Regions from separate parts of the Blautia sp. HCP28S3_G10 genome, predicted to be linked through region 1. Evidence: riboswitches for the same ligand, from Rfam matches in the RefSeq annotation. Region 1 holds a riboswitch; the other holds the start of a gene.
What was found. A riboswitch is a leader RNA that binds a small molecule or an ion and turns the genes downstream of it on or off. The one in region 1 is predicted to bind thiamine pyrophosphate.
Positions count from the first base shown of each region.

Region 1 (8,418 bases):
CAAGTAGTTCCTCATGATCAGTATCATGGTTCAGACCGACTTTTTCAACACTGGTAAGGATCAGGAGAGTATCGGCATTAAGGGATTCAGCAAGAAGACCGCTTGCGAGATCCTTTTCGATAATGGCACTGGCACCATGAAGATCTATACCCTGTTCCATAACCGGAATTCCGCCACCGCCGGCTGCAATGACAATCTGTCCTGCATCTGCAAGTGCACGGACTGTTTCAAGTTCAACAATACGCTGTGGCTGCGGTGCTGCAAGGATTCGGCGATACTGTCCTTCAGCTACTTCTGTAACGTAATTACCCTTATCTTCTTCTGCCTCTGCTTCCTCGGAAGTAAGAGTACGTCCGATAATTTTTTCAGGTTCTCCGAATGCATCATCATATGGATCAATAACTACCTGTGTAAGGATAGTAGCTACCGGTTTATAAATGCCTCTTGCAAGAAGTTCTGAACGAATTGAATTCTGCAGGTCATATCCGATGTAACCCTGACTCATGGCAGCACATACGGACATAGGTGCGAAAGTATAGTCAGGATGAGCCTTTCCGAATTCGTTCATAGCGGTATGAATCATACCAACCTGAGGTCCGTTGCTGTGGGAGATGACTACTCTGGTACCTTCCTCAACGAGGTCTGCAATAGCTTTTGCAGCTTCTTTTGTGGCAAGTTTCTGTTCTGGAAGTGTTGTGCCGAGGGCTTTGTGACCGAGAGCAACAACTACTGTTTTTTCGCTCATGTGGATTCCTCATTTCTTTTCGATTTAGAATATAACAATAATATACCTTATTATAAAAGAATAGGATAGGAATTGCAATAAAAACATAGGTTTCCAGATCCGGGAACAGGAAAAAACCGCCCTGGCAGGCGGTTTTCCTTAACTTTTTTGAGGGGGGAGATAGAGAGTGGTTATTCATCTATCCAAAATCTATTATATCCATGAAATGTGTGCAAAATGTGTACTGTTTCTAAAAGAAATCGAAAAAATTCTAAAGAAAAGTTTATAATTTCCACTTTTTATTACAGAATATCAATATGTTCCCCTGCAAGAGCCTTATTCATACTGCGCACGGCACAGAATTTACCGCACATACTGCAGGTATCACTGTGGTCATCTTCAGGAAGACGGTCATCGCGGATCGCTTTTGCAGTTTCCGGGTCCAGAGCACATTCAAACTGTGCATCCCAGTCAAGAACACGGCGCGCATCAGCCATTTTGTCATCAATATCTCTTGCGTGAGGAATTCCTTTTGCAATATCAGCGGCGTGGGCTGCGATTTTGGAAGCAATGATTCCCTGTTTTACATCATCTACATTTGGAAGTGCCAGATGTTCAGCTGGTGTTACATAGCACAGGAAAGCTGCCCCGTTCATTGCTGCAACGGCACCGCCGATAGCGGCTGTGATGTGATCATAGCCAGGAGCAATATCAGTAACAAGAGGTCCGAGTACATAGAAAGGAGCGCCCATGCAGATAGTCTGCTGAACTTTCATATTTGCGGCAACCTGATCAAGCGGAACATGTCCCGGTCCCTCTACCATAACCTGTACATTGTGATCCCATGCACGTTTTGTCAGTTCGCCGAGACGGACAAGCTCTTCAATCTGGCATACGTCTGTAGCATCAGCAAGGCAGCCTGGTCTGCAGGCATCACCAAGAGAAATGGTAACATCATGTTCTTCGCAGATATCAAGGATTTCATCAAAATATTCATAGAACGGGTTTTCTTCACCTGTCATACTCATCCACGCAAAGACAAGACTTCCACCGCGGCTGACAATGTTCATTTTACGTTTGTGTTTCCTGATCTGTTCAATGGTTTTGCGTGTGATTCCGCAGTGAAGAGTTACGAAATCCACACCGTCCTCTGCATGGAGACGGATAACATCGATAAAGTCTTTTGCAGTCAGTTCAGAAAGATCTCTCTGATAGTGGATAACACTGTCATAAACCGGTACAGTACCGATCATTGCAGGACACTCATGTGTGAGTTTCTGACGAAATGGCTGGGTATTTCCGTGACTGGACAGGTCCATGATGGCTTCAGCGCCGAGATCGACAGCCTTCATGACTTTCTGCATTTCAATATTATAATCTTTGCAGTCTCTGGATACGCCGAGATTCACATTGATCTTGGTGCGAAGCATGCTGCCGACACCTTCCGGATTCAGGCAGGTATGATGTTTATTTGCACAGATTGCAACTTTTCCTTCAGCTACCAGTTTCATAAGATTGTCTACAGGCATATGTTCTTTTTCTGCAACTGTTTTTATCTGTGGGGTTACGATACCTTTGCGTGCGGCATCCATCTGAGTAGTATAAGCAGTCATAATAAATCTCCTTTTCATTTGTATTTTATATAAAAAATTTGTTGCTGTTTTTTCCAAGAGTGTGGTCCATAGGACCGGAGCCCTGTCCAAGGTCAAGGCCTGCTTTCAGGGCATCTGTAATATATGCTTTGGCACGGCGGACAGAGTCTTCCAGTGAAAAACCTTTTGCCAGGTTTGCTGCAATGGCACTTGACAGAGTACAACCTGTTCCGTGAGTGTTGTGATTGTCCACACGCTCACCGTGGATCCAGAAAGATTTTCCTTCGGAATATAACAGGTCATTGGCATCCTCAATTCTGTGGCCTCCCTTCAGAAGGATTGAAGTATGGAACCGTTCGCTGAGTTCACGGGCTGCCATTTCCATAGAAGAAGCATCTGTGATCTTAAGACCGGTAAGCGCCTCTGCTTCAGGAATATTGGGTGTGATGATCTCTGCCAGAGGGAACAGTTCTGTCTGCAGAACTGTTTCGGCATCTTTCTGCATAAGTCTGTGACCGCTTGTAGATACCATGACCGGATCGAGGACAATATGTCCGGGACTGTATTTGCGAAGACCTGAGGCAATATGCCGCATGATCTCTGGAGAAGAAAGCATGCCGATTTTTACAGCATCCGGAAAAATATCTGTAAAAACACAGTCCATCTGCTGGTCGATAAATTCAGGTGAAGTTTCCTGAATTCCATATACACCGGTAGTATTCTGTGCAGTGAGAGCTGTGATCACGCTCATGGCATAGACGCCGTTCATGGTCATTGTCTTGATGTCTGCCTGGATTCCTGCACCACCGCTGGAATCACTTCCGGCAATTGTCAGAGCTGTTTTCATATTCAGATCCTTTCGAGAATAGTAAGAAACTGTGAAGCTGTACGGGTTTTGTCTGCCGAAGCATACAGGCCGCTGATAACTGCCGCACCGGAAATTCCTGTGCCGGTAAGATCCGGGAGATTATCAAGGCTGATTCCGCCAATGGCAACAACCGGAATATGTACAGCTGCGCAGATATTTTTCAGGGTTTCAGGAGAAAGACGGGAAACATTGGTTTTGGTTTTGCTTCCAAAAACTGCTCCACATCCGAGATAATCAGCACCGGCAGCTTCAGCAGCAAGTGCTTCTTCTACGTTATGGGCGCTTGCACCAATGATGAAGTCATGTCCCAGGATCTGCCGGGCTTTCTGGATGCCCATATCGGAAAGCCCTACGTGGACACCGGAAGCGCCTGTTTTCAGTGCAAGATCTGGCCTGTCATTGATAATAAGCGGAACATGATAACGGAAACAGAGTTCTTTTAACTGTTCAGCCTCATGGAGAATCTGTTCATCAGCTGCATTTTTCTCACGAAGCTGTATACAGGAAACACCGCCTTTCAGCAGTTCTTCTGTAACAGAATACAGTGTTTCGCCTTCTTTCAGCCATGAGCGGTCAGTGACCGCATATAATTTCAGTTGTTTGGGTGTTATCTGCATAAGTATTACGACCTTTCAAATATCTGTCCTTCTAAAGCATCTGTGAGGTATACATGGAAACTGCCGATGCCCTGGCTGTTTTTGTCAGTGCGTATTCCGGCATATTCTGCACTGTCTTTCCATATCTGCCCTGCAATGAGAGCAGCATCAAAAGGTTCAATACCGGTACCTGCAAAAAGTGCACAGAGAGCAGAAAGCATGCAGCCGCCACCGGTGATCCGGCGTATACGGGCATCTCCACCCGTGAGAAAAAGAGTCAGGCGGCCATCTGAAACAACATCAGAAGAACCAGTGATCAGAAACGTACATTGATAAAGTTTCGAGACATCAGAAGCCAGAGAACGGAGATCTTCCGGTGGAAGCCGGAGAGCACTTTCCACACCTGCGTGATCTGTGACAGAAAATCTGCCCGCTTTCATGGAATACAGAACAGCAGCTTCTTCCTGATTACATCGTACGATCGTCGGCTGTACAGACTCAAGAAGGTCTGCCAGAAGTTTTCGGCGAAAAGTACTGGCACCTGCACCGACAGGATCAAGAATGACCGGGTGTCCAAGCTGGTTGGCTTTTTTGCCGGCAAGGATACAGGCTCTGATGATTTTTTCATCAGGAACACCGGTATTAAGAAGTGTTCCATGACAGATGGAAGTGATTTCTTCCACTTCATCAGGATCGCGCGCCATGACTGCACTTCCGTCAGCGGCAAGAAGAATATTGGCAACGTCCCGCATGGTTACCGGATTGGTGAGGCAGTGAATCCGTGGATGAATAGTATGAAGAAGATTCAGTACATCTTTTTTCTGCATATGAGTTACCTCTTTACTGCATCTATTACATGGCTTTTTTCAAAGATACGCACAAGGATATAGGCAAGGATACTGCCTGTAAGTGTGGAGATGAAAAAAGGTATCATGTACACGGTAAAGCCGGCAGGTGCAAGCCCCATTACAAAACGTGCCACGGGATATGCGGCAAGTCCTCCGAGAATTCCTGTGCCGAGAGCTTCAGCAGTACAGGTCAGTTCCAGACGGCCCGTGAAATGACAGATCAGTCCGCAGCAGAGAGCACCGATCATACTGCCTGGGAAAGCGAGAAAACTCCCTATACCAAGAATATTTCTGATCAGGCTGGCGCAGAAAGCGATTGCCACACCCCACCAGGGACCAAGCATTACAGCTGCAAAAATATTAACCATATGCTGTACTGGTGCACATTTGCTTCCGGCGATCGGAACACTTATCATGCTTCCTGCAACAGCAACAGCAGTCAGAACACCGGCAGCAGCAAGCTTTTTGGTGGCATTATATGAGTTTGTCTGTGTCATTATAAATTTCCTTTCTTATAAAATTTGAAACACCTGAGAGGTGCGGGAACGAGGTTGTTGACAACAAAAAGAGGCACCACAGGGGTACCTCTCTGAAAATTTCGGTATTTCCCTACGTTGGCATTATCCAAATCAGGTTATGGGTCGAAACCACTCAGTTTCCTCTCAGCCGGCTTCAGCCAGCTCCCCGTTTCATGTTTGACATATTCATTATATGATTTCTGAGAATATTTGGCAAGTGGATTTTTTATGTAACTGCCGGCCTGTCATTGAAAACATGTTTTGATTGTGCTATCCTATAATGGAATATGCCCAAGGGCGAAAAGGAGTAAAAAATATGAAAGTATCATCATTATTGGAAGGTCTGGAATATACCTGCTGTCAGGGCAGTGTGGAACAGGAAGTAAGTTCCGTTGTGTATGATTCACGTAAAGCAGAAGAAAATTCCCTGTTTATCTGTATCAGGGGTGCTGTAGTTGACGGCCACAAATTTGTATCTGATGTAGTGGCAAAAGGTGCAAAAACACTGGTTGTTGAAGAAAAAGTAGAAGTTCCTTCAGATGTTACGGTCATTCTGGTGAAGGATACCCGCTATGCAATGGCATTTATATCAGCTGCATATTTCGGGCATCCTGCACGGAAACTCAAAACAATCGGAATTACCGGAACAAAAGGCAAAACAACAACAACTTATATGGTAAAATCAATCCTTGAAAATGCAGGATATAAAGTTGGTCTGATCGGAACTATTGAGGCGATCATCGGAGACGAAGTGATACCGGCTTCAAATACAACACCGGAATCCTATGTGATCCAGCAGTATTTCCGCAAAATGGTTGATGCAGGCTGTGATTGTGTTGTTATGGAAGTTTCTTCTCAGGGCCTTATGCTTCACAGAACACAGGGATTTGTGTTTGATTACGGTATTTTTACCAATATTGAACCTGATCATATAGGACCAAATGAACACAAAGATTTTGACCATTATCTGGCATGTAAGTCCATGCTTCTTCGCCAGTGCAAAGTGGGAATTGTAAACAGAGATGATGAACATTTTGACAGGATCATTGAAGGACATACATGTCAGCTTGAGACATATGGATTTTCACCCGAAGCGGATCTCAGGGCAGAAGATGCACATATGACAGGCGGAAAAGGATATCTGGGAATCTATTACCACGTAAAAGGACTCATGGATTTCCCTGTGGAAATTGATATTCCGGGCAAATTCAGCATTTATAATTCACTGACCGCTATTGCGATATGCAGACACTTTAAAGTATCTCAGGAAAATATCATCAAGGCTCTGAAGGTTGCAAGAGTCAAGGGCAGAATTGAAATGGTAAAAGTCTCCGACGAGTTTACTCTTATGATTGATTATGCACACAATGCGATGGCTCTGGAAAGTCTTCTGACTACACTGCGGGAATATAATCCACACAGACTGGTCTGCCTTTTTGGATGTGGTGGTAATCGTGCAAAATCCCGCCGTTATGAGATGGGAGAAGTTTCAGGGCGTCTGGCAGATCTTACCATTATTACCTCGGATAATCCAAGATTTGAAGAGCCTCAGGCAATTATAGATGATATTAAAGAAGGAATTGCGAAGACAAGCGGTAAATATGTGGAAATCTGTGACCGCAAAGATGCAATTGCCTATGCGATCCATCATGGAGAACCAGGGGATATTATAGTTCTGGCTGGTAAAGGACATGAAGATTACCAGGAGATCAAAGGAAAGAAGTATCCTATGGATGAGAGAGTCCTGATCGCCGAAATCCTTGAGGAGGACAAAGAGAGAGCAGAACAATGATTTATGCGGATATCATTGTGGATATATCCCACGAAAAACTGGACCGCAGTTTCCAGTATCTTGTTCCGGAGGAACTGGAACAGGAGATACGGATCGGGATGGTTGTTACAATCCCGTTTGGTAATGGCAACCGTGAGAGAAAGGGGTATGTGATCGGACTTTCCGATACACCCAGGTTTGATGTTTTCAGAATCAAGAAACTGAAGGGACTGTGCAGCAGCGAGGAAACAACAGAAGAGAAACTTATCAGTCTGGCAGCCTGGATGAGAGAACGATACGGTTCTACAATGGCACAGGCACTGAAAACAGTTCTTCCGGTCCGGGAAAAAGTCAAGGCACGATCCAGGCGACAGATATTTCTGAACATTCCGATGGAAAAAGCGCAGCAGATACTCTGCAATCTTGAAAAAAGCCGTTGTAAGGCAAGAGCCCGGCTTCTGAAAGCTCTTCTTGAAGAAAACCCTCTGGATTATACCAGAGCAGCCAGAGATCTTGGCATTAATGCTGCTGTGGTGAAGCCGCTTATTGACCAGGAAGTGATAAGAATCAGGGAAGATGAGGTCTACCGTATGTCAGTAGATGGAAGTTCTATTCCAAGAAAAGAACTTTCCAGCCTGACAGAGCAGCAGAAACATGCACTGGATCAGATCCATGAAGAGTGGAGCAGAGAGATGCCAAGGCCTGTTCTGATCCATGGAGTTACCGGAAGTGGAAAAACCCAGGTTTATATGAAACTGATCCAGGAAGTGGTGCAAAAAGGAAAACAGGTTATTGTTCTGGTTCCGGAAATTGCTCTTACCTATCAGACTGTACGCCGTTTTTACGGCTGGTTCGGAGATAAGGTTTCCGTACTGAATTCCCGCCTTTCATCAGGAGAACGTTATGATCAGTTCAAAAGAGCAAAACTGGGGGAAATTCAGATCATGGTAGGACCACGTTCGGCACTTTTTACTCCTTTTTCCAATCTGGGACTGATCATTATTGATGAAGAACATGAACAGACTTACAAAAGTGAAACGAGTCCGAGATATCATGCCAGAGAAACTGCGATTCACAGGGCTGAAGCAGAAAATGCCAGAGTAGTTCTGGGATCTGCGACTCCGTCGCTTGAGGCATACAGCAGAGCAATGTCTGGTGAGTATGCACTTGTAAAAATGATTTCCCGTTATGAAGACAGACCGCTTCCGAAGGTAACAGTGACCGATATGAGGGAAGAACTGAAAAGCGGCAACAGATCTGTGCTTGGGAGAACGTTGAAAGAGGCTGTTGAAAAGCGGCTGGAGGCACATCAGCAGACAATATTGTTTCTGAACAGAAGAGGCTATGCCGGTTTTGTGTCCTGCCGGTCCTGCGGCGAAGCAATGAAATGTCCGCACTGTGATGTGGCGCTGACAGAGCATAATAATGGAAGACTGGTCTGTCATTACTGCGGGTATGAACAGCCGATGGTGGATAAATGTCCGTCATGTGGATCTCCGTA
Region 1 is NZ_JBQHUL010000007.1:29,245-37,662, forward strand. Features, by position in the region: gene arcC (carbamate kinase) at 1-745, opposite strand, end outside; gene thiC (phosphomethylpyrimidine synthase ThiC) at 1,027-2,337, opposite strand; gene thiD (bifunctional hydroxymethylpyrimidine kinase/phosphomethylpyrimidine kinase) at 2,363-3,163, opposite strand; gene thiE (thiamine phosphate synthase) at 3,166-3,801, opposite strand; gene ACTNB8_RS04895 (hydroxyethylthiazole kinase) at 3,807-4,607, opposite strand; gene thiW (energy coupling factor transporter S component ThiW) at 4,613-5,125, opposite strand; TPP riboswitch at 5,217-5,325, opposite strand; gene ACTNB8_RS04905 (UDP-N-acetylmuramoyl-L-alanyl-D-glutamate--2,6-diaminopimelate ligase) at 5,463-6,938, shown strand; gene priA (replication restart helicase PriA) at 6,935-8,418, shown strand, end outside.

Region 2 (8,418 bases), on a different contig from region 1:
CACAACAGGAGGTGCTGCCTATGGCAAAAAGAAAAAACCGTAAAGTAACTACAAAGAAAAAGAAAATGACGAAAGTGAATTTGAGGGCAAAACGAAATTACAAAGACACAGTCTTCAGAATGTTATTTTCGGATAAACGAAACCTGTTGTCACTTTATAATGCAATGAACAGGACTGCATACGACGATCCGGAAAAACTGGAGATAGTGACACTTGAGAATGCCATTTATATGGGAGTAAAAAACGATCTGGCATTTATTATTGATACAGGATTATTTCTATATGAACATCAGTCAACTTATAATGCAAATATGCCACTGAGGGACTTGTTTTATATATCCAGTGAGTATCAGGAACTGGTGGACCGGGAATCTTTGTATGCATCAAAAATACAGAAGATCCCTGCACCAAATTTCATTGTTTTTTATAATGGGACAGAAAAGAAAGATGAACGTTGGGAGAATTATCTTTCAGAAGCATATGAGAACTGTCCGAATGAACCAGGGCTGGAACTGAAAGTTATCACGTTTAATATTAATGAAGGTCATAATAAAGAACTGATGGAACAATGCCAGATTTTGGGAGAATATGCACAGTATGTAACAAAAGTACGGAATTATGCAAAAGATATAGAACTGGATTCAGCTGTAGAAAAGGCAGTAAATGAATGCATTCAGGAGGGAATCCTTGCAGAATTCCTTCGAAAGAATAAGGCGAGGGTTATTGCAATGAGTATATTTGAGTATGACAAAGAGCTGGAAGAAAAGAAATTACGGAAAGCAGAATTTGAGGCAGGTGAGATAAACGCAAAAAAAGAAATAGCTAATTCTTTTCATAAAATGGGATTGCCTGTGTCTAGGATTGCAGAAGGACTTAACGTATCGGAACAAAAAATCCTGGAGTGGATAAGTAAGGAATCCCGGTGATGGTTGGGAAAAATTTTTTCTCATAATTTAAATTTCTGAGAAGATATTCTCTGGATATGTCTCAAATCATCACTTCTAAGGTTCTGAAATTCACAGAACTTTGCTAAAAACGATGCAGAAAACGTCAAACTCACCGCTTCGCGGTTCAGACAATCCGTTTTCTGTATCAACGCAAAAACCTGTTCATTAAGAACCTTGACGAAGTTCTTCAAGCGAGCCATACCAGAGAATACTCTCAGAAATTCTTTCTTTGGTTTTACTTTTTCTTCAACCTGCACCGCCCCTTACAGAGTGAGTAGCGGCAGAGCCGCAGGAGCGACCGTATTTTGTGAGAGGGGAATATACAGCCTGAAAAAATACGAACAACAGATTGGAGCGAATGTCTGCGCAGATTCCGTCGATGAGATTCAGGTTAGCTGATGCCATCGAGCCGCTGTCTGAGCCGTTAGGCGAGTTGCAGGCGAATGGCATCAAATAAGCGCCTGAAGCGAATCAGGAAGCCAGCAATATTCGTGAAAACTGTTGTTAAGTATTTGAAACAGGCGTAACAGGAATCCAATCATAAAGAAAAATAAAGAAAAATAAAGATAATTAAAGATAATTAAAGAATTATAAAATGCCTTGAAACGAAAAAGAATACATGCTATCATAAAACAAAGCATATTTTCTTAAATTTCAAGGTATTTTTGCCGTCTGGTATTCTAAAAACATTTCAGAAATCCATGCTTTTAACCCCGCTAATTAAGTAAAAGCAGGAGACCTGACTGGTGAAAAGAATCTCTGCATCTTCTGTGTAACAGGAGTTTATGATGGGAGTAGCCCCGCATGCAGAGAGTGGGCTGGTAATGTTGTCCGGCGAAGAAACAGACCAGCAGGAATAATATAAAAAGAGAGGACATATGTTATGCAAACGAATCTCAGAGGCCTTAATATCAAATATGCATTCTGCAATATAGGATACTTGTTTCTCATTGTTGGGACTATGGGGTATGCTTACAACTATCTTTCGCAATGTGGCTTTTCAGATGGCGTGGCTGGTACAGTCATGGCTGTTACAAATCTGCTCGGTGCAATTGGCGGGCCTGTTGTAGGTGATATTATTGATCACAATCGTACCGTTTCACAAAAAACATTTATTCAAGCGTCTTCAATTATTATTATTGCAGCATCTGTTTTATTGCTGGTAGTTCCTAAAACAGCGGTGCTTATTTTTCCGCTTTGCATTATTTCTTTTGCACTGGCTTCAATTGTGATGCCGTTGTTTAATGGAATGGCATTTATCTATGATAAAATCGGGGGCAGGATCAATTACGGACTCTGCCGTGGTCTGGGCTCTGGTGCTTTCGCAGTAGGCTCTGCTGTACTTGGCCGTATGTGGTCAGGTCTTGGCAATGCAGCATTGCCCGTGTGGGTAGTTTTTTCAGCAGTTATTACCCTTGTATCCGTGACTACGATGCCTGTTGTATCTAAGAATGTTGTAAAGGCTGATAGGCAGGAGAATGGTCAGGAGGCAATCTCTCTTGGCGGTTTCTTTGGAAAATATCATTATGTGACTATTGCGGCAGTTGCAGTTACCTGTATCTATGTGGGGCATTATATTATCAACAATTACATGGCAAAGATTGTGGAGATGCTTGGGGCATCTAATATAGAGACTGTACAGGGCAATGCGATGTTTATTGCTGCCATGTGTGAAATTCCGGCAATGTTTGCATTTGCTTTGCTTCTCAGAAAGTTTGGTATTAATCGAATTATGGTTGCTGCCACATGCTTTTTCGCACTCAAAAACAGCATTACTTTCTTTTGTACAAGTGTAGGAATGCTGTATATGGCTTCTGCTTTGCAGATAGGTGGTTACGCAGTTCTTATTCCGGGGGTTGTTTATTTTGCCAATCAGTATGTGGCAGAAGTCGATCGAAATAAAGGACAGGCACTTTTCACATCGGTTATGACAGCTGGCAGTCTTATTGCCAGTTTCGTTGGCGGATGGCTATTCTCCCTGACTTCTACGCGTTTTGTACTGGGTGTTGGTGCAGTTGTGAGTATAGTTGGGGTACTGCTTATATTTGTTGCGATTCACGGACTTGTAGGAGAAAACAGGGATAAAGTGGAAGATGAGGCATTAGATAAGTAAGGAATCCCGGTGAGGTTGGGGAAAAGTAATAGCTGTATAATATATAAATTTCTGAGTAGTATTCTCTGGATATGTCTCAAATCATCACTTCTAAGGTTCTGAAATTCACAGAACTTTGCTAAAAAACGATGCAAAAAACGTCAAACTCACCGCTTCGCGGTTCGGACAATCCGTTTTCTGCATCAACGCAAAAACCTGTTCATTAAGAACCTTAACGAAGTTCTTCAAGCGAGCCATACCAGAGAATACTCTCAGAAATTTTTTCTTTGGTTTTACTTTTTCTTCAACCTGCACCGCCCCTTACAGAGTGAGTAGCGGCAGAGCCGCAGGAGCGACCGTATTTTGTGAGAGGGGAATATACAGCCTGAAAAAATACGAACAACAGATTGGAGCGAATGTCTGCACAGATTCCGTCGATGAGATTCAGGTTAGCTGATGACATCGAGCCGCTGTCTGAGCCGTTAGGCGAGTTGCTGGCGAATGGCATCAAATAAGCGCCTGAAGCGAATCAGGAAGCCAGCAATATTCGCTCCAATCTGTTGTTCAGTATTTGAAACAGGCGTCAAATATCATTTTCTCAGTTTGTTCAGTATTTGAATCAGGTGTCAGATATCAGCAGATATCAGGCTCTTGACACACAAAACAATCTGGCGTATACTGGACGGGTAAATGAACAGGGGAGCTTGTACAGGCAGGCTGAGAGGAAGTAATCAACTTCGACCCATATACCTGATTTGGATAATGCCAACGTAGGAACGAACGTATACGATAACTTTACGGGAGATGCCTTGGCATCTCCCTTTTTCTTTATCTGAACAGGAACTACAACTAAATACAGAAACAGTGAGAGTGAACAGAGTTCATGAAGGGGTGCACCACCGCGGGTGTATTACTTTGTGAACTCTTTTTTATGCCAAAATATGCAAGAGAAGCTGCCACCTACATGACCTGCCACTGGCAGCTCATTACGGATGCTTTGGCAACTGGCAGGTTCTCTGTACTATAAAACCCTGTCTGACAACAGTTCAGACAGATAAGTTCACTCTTACCAGAAAAAGGAGGAGCTTACAATGATCAAAGTAAACGGAAAAACAAAAACCCTGGACAAACCAATGACAGTTACAGAATATCTGGAAACAAATTCCTATGTACCTGCAACAGTGGCAATCGAATTAAATGAAGAAATCCTGGAAAGAGAACTCTATGAAAAAACAATACTGAAAGAAGGAGATACCATGGAAATCGTACAGTTTATGGGAGGCGGAAGCGGCCTTCAGAAAGAAGACAAACTTGTGATCGGAGGACATGAATTTACCTCCAGATTCATACTTGGAAGCGGCAAATTTTCACTTGATCTGGTTAAAGCCTGTGTAGAAAAAGCCGGGGCACAGATTATTACACTGGCTCTTCGAAGAGCAAATGAAGGAGGACTTGCAAATATCCTGGATTACATACCAAATGATGTAACACTTCTTCCAAACACATCAGGAGCAAGAACAGCAGAAGAAGCACTCCGTATTGCAAGATTATCCAGAGAACTTGGCTGTGGAAACTTCGTAAAAGTAGAAGTAATCCATGATTCAAAATATCTTCTGCCAGATAATTATGAAACCATACGGGCAACAGAAATGCTTGCAGATGAAGGTTTTGTCGTAATGCCATATATGTATCCGGATCTTAATGTTGCAAGAGATCTGGTAAATGCAGGCGCAGCCTGCATCATGCCGCTTGGTTCCCCGATCGGATCTAATAAAGGAATCTGCACAAAAGAATTTATCCAGATTCTGATCGATGAAATTGATCTTCCGATCATTGTAGATGCAGGAATCGGAAGACCGTCTCAGGCATGCGAAGCAATGGAAATGGGTGCATCGGCAGTTATGGCAAACACAGCAATCGCAACAGCAGGAGATGTGGAAGCAATGGCAGAAGCATTCAAAAAAGCAATCGAAGCAGGACGCAGTGCTTATCTTTCAGGTCTTGGAAGAACCCTGGACAAAGGTGCCAGCGCATCATCACCACTGACAGGATTTTTGAGAGACTAAAGAAGGGAGAGCAGAAAAGTAATGAACACAGCAGAAAAAACAAAAGAAGAACATGGAGACCATTTTAACGACAGTATTGTAAATGAAGTGATACTGGAAGATATGAAAAAGAATCGCATCGACCATATGAAATATCTTCCGGGAATGGAAAAACTGGAAGACTCTGATGTAATGGATCAGGTGATCGAAGCGATGAATGCCTACGATTATGATCAGTATACAGAAGCAGATGTACGACGTGCACTGCAACATGATAACCGCACGATCGAAGATTTTCAGGCGCTGCTTTCACCGGCTGCACTGCCACTTCTGGAAGAGATCGCACAGGCTGCAAGAGTGGAAACAAGAAAACATTTCGGCAACAGCGTTTATATGTTTACACCTATATATATAGCCAATTACTGCGAAAATTACTGCATTTACTGTGGATTTAACTGCCACAACAAGATTCGCCGTGCACAGCTGAATCCAGAAGAAATTGAAAAAGAAATGGCTGCGATCGCTTCCACAGGATTACAGGAAATCCTGATCCTTACAGGAGAAAGCAGGGCAAAATCAGACGTGAAATACATAGGTGAAGCCTGCAAAATCGCACGAAAACATTTCAAGGTAATCGGACTTGAAGTATATCCTATGAATTCAGATGAGTATCATTATCTTCATGAATGCGGAGCTGACTATGTGACAGTTTTCCAGGAAACATATAATTCAGACAAGTACGAAACACTTCATCTTGCAGGCCATAAAAGGATCTTTCCATACAGACTTAACGCACAGGAACGTGCATTAAAAGGCGGCATGAGAGGAGTTGGGTTTGCAGCACTTCTGGGTCTTGATGACTTCCGGAAAGATGCATTTGCGACAGGATACCATGCATGGCTTTTGCAGAGAAAATATCCTCATGCGGAGATTGCTTTTTCCTGCCCGAGACTCCGCCCGATCATCAATAATGACAGAATTAATCCAATGGATGTGCATGAACCGCAGCTTCTTCAGGTAGTCTGTGCATACAGACTTTTTATGCCGTTTGCGAGCATCACAGTGTCTACAAGAGAGTGTGAAAGAGTAAGGGATAATCTTGTAAATATAGCTGCAACCAAGATATCAGCAGGAGTCAGCACCGGCATCGGAAGCCATGTGGAAGAAATTGAAGACAAAGGAGATGACCAGTTTGAAATCTCTGACGGAAGATCTGTAGATGAAGTCTATAATGCCCTTCTGAAAAACGGACTTCAGCCGGTAATGAATGACTATGTGTATCTCTGATGAATTAAAAAATGCAATTGCTGTTTCAAACAGAAGCCTCTGTACAAGACCATTTATGGAACAGCTGGAACGTGTATGCAAATACCATCCCCAAGCACTGATACTGCGTGAAAAAGATCTGTCGCAAAAGGAATATGAAGTACTTGCAAAGCAGACACTTGAGTTATGTAAAGAATATCAGGTGCCCTGTATCCTGCACACTTATATAGATGTGGCAGAAAAATTCTCACATAGAATGATTCATCTGCCACTTCCACTCCTTGAAAAATACAGCGGCCGACTTCATGATTTTCAGACAGTTGGCTGCTCTGTTCATTCAGTTGAAGATGCTCTGAAAGCAGAAAAACTGGGTGCGACATACCTTACGGCTGGCCATGTTTACACGACAGACTGTAAAAAAGGTCTGCCGCCAAGAGGATTGGACTTTCTGAAAAATGTATGTGAAAAAGTAAGCATTCCAGTATATGCCATAGGTGGAATACATATTGGAACGGGACAGATGGAAGAGGTAATGAAATGCGGTGCAAAAGGCGGTTGTATTATGTCTGAGATGATGAAATTGTAATTGCATAGATTATAGAAAAAGTGTAAATCCTGTATTAAGTGGACTCCCGGACATTATGTCCGGGAGTCTTTGACTTCACTGATTGTTTTTGAACATGCGGATCAGATAAAGGATCACACCTGTAACCAGCATAACAGGGATCAGGACGCTTAGAACTGTAAAAAGCAGGATTAGTACGACAGCTGCTATCAGGATTACTGCAAGTTTACCGTGCCATGTAGAAAGATCAATTTTAAAGCTATGATGTCTGACTGTGCCGGTGTCGGAATTACTCTGTTGGTAATCAGAAACAGTTTTGGCATAAGGTGAACGGCCGGAACCTGATTCCTCAGTCTCTGTATCAAGAAGTGTCCGTGCGATAAGGCGCGGGTCGCCAAGCTCATTCAGAATGTCAGATTCTGTTCGACCGGTACGCTGTTGTTCTTCTATATAATTACGATAATACTGTACATGTGCGGCAATATTTCCTTCCGGCATCTGACCGGAAAGATGCTCATATAAAATATCAAGAAATTCTTTTTTATTCATATCAGATACTCCATAATGATTTGAAATTTGTGTTATATTCTATCACAAAGACGGGCACAGGCAAAGATGGTTAAGTATAAAATTTCTATAAACCCCGGTCCTGGTTCAAACCCGAGGCTCCGTGGAAAAATAAATATTTGGAAATTGTCTGGTAAGGAAAATGGTCCTGTGCTGCAATCTGCTGACCTCTGCAGGAGAACGCAGAAATACTTAGGAGGCAGACTGGCTGTGTTATGTATCAAAAATATATTGTTTGAGCCGAAGGCGAGTTATATATTTTTGATGCATGTATTTAACAGACAGATTGTATCCTTAGTATTTCCGGTCTCCGAAGCCGTTAACTGATTGCAGCACAGGACCATTTGAATTATACAGAAATTACGAAATTAGTTATCATTTTCCAACGGAAACAGGTTACCTTCCTGTAAACACCGCTACGCTTCTGGCTCTCATCATAAACTCCCCGTCAATTCTGACATCTTCTCCTTCAGGGTAACAGTATTTCCCGTTTTCATCGCCATAAGTATTCACACTCAGATACCATGCGGCTCTGCCGTGAAGGTCTGGCAGAGTAATAGTGACATCTTCCCAGAAAGTATTAACGGAGATACAGACAAGATCATCGCGTCCGATCTCTTTGTTATATCCGGCAAAACAGACAGAAAAAGTTCTTGCATCTTTCGGGATATCCACTTCTTTTGCGTTTATATTATGAGTGTGGATAGGGTCGATACCACAGACGGCATCCGGCAGTTTCTTGTGGATAACAGGATGAGATTTACGATAGGCGATCATAAATTTAAAAAACTCAAAAAGGTCACGGTTCTTTTCGAGCATCCGCCAGTCAAGCCAGGAAGTGATATTATCCTGACAGTAGCTGTTGTTATTGCCGAATTTCGTGTTTCCAAATTCATCACCGGAAAGAAACATAGGTGTACCGCGGCTGCACATAAG
Region 2 is NZ_JBQHUL010000011.1:23,621-32,038, forward strand. Features, by position in the region: gene ACTNB8_RS06495 (hypothetical protein) at 21-926, shown strand; gene ACTNB8_RS06500 (MFS transporter) at 1,831-3,060, shown strand; TPP riboswitch at 3,726-3,834, shown strand; partial or broken gene thiS (sulfur carrier protein ThiS) at 4,131-4,313, shown strand; gene ACTNB8_RS06510 (thiazole synthase) at 4,314-5,105, shown strand; gene thiH (2-iminoacetate synthase ThiH) at 5,127-6,371, shown strand; gene ACTNB8_RS06520 (thiamine phosphate synthase) at 6,352-6,936, shown strand; gene ACTNB8_RS06525 (DUF1700 domain-containing protein) at 7,012-7,464, opposite strand; gene ACTNB8_RS06530 (glycogen debranching protein) at 7,879-8,418, opposite strand, start outside.
Region 2: another riboswitch for thiamine pyrophosphate. It lies ahead of thiS (sulfur carrier protein ThiS); the one in region 1 lies ahead of thiW (energy coupling factor transporter S component ThiW).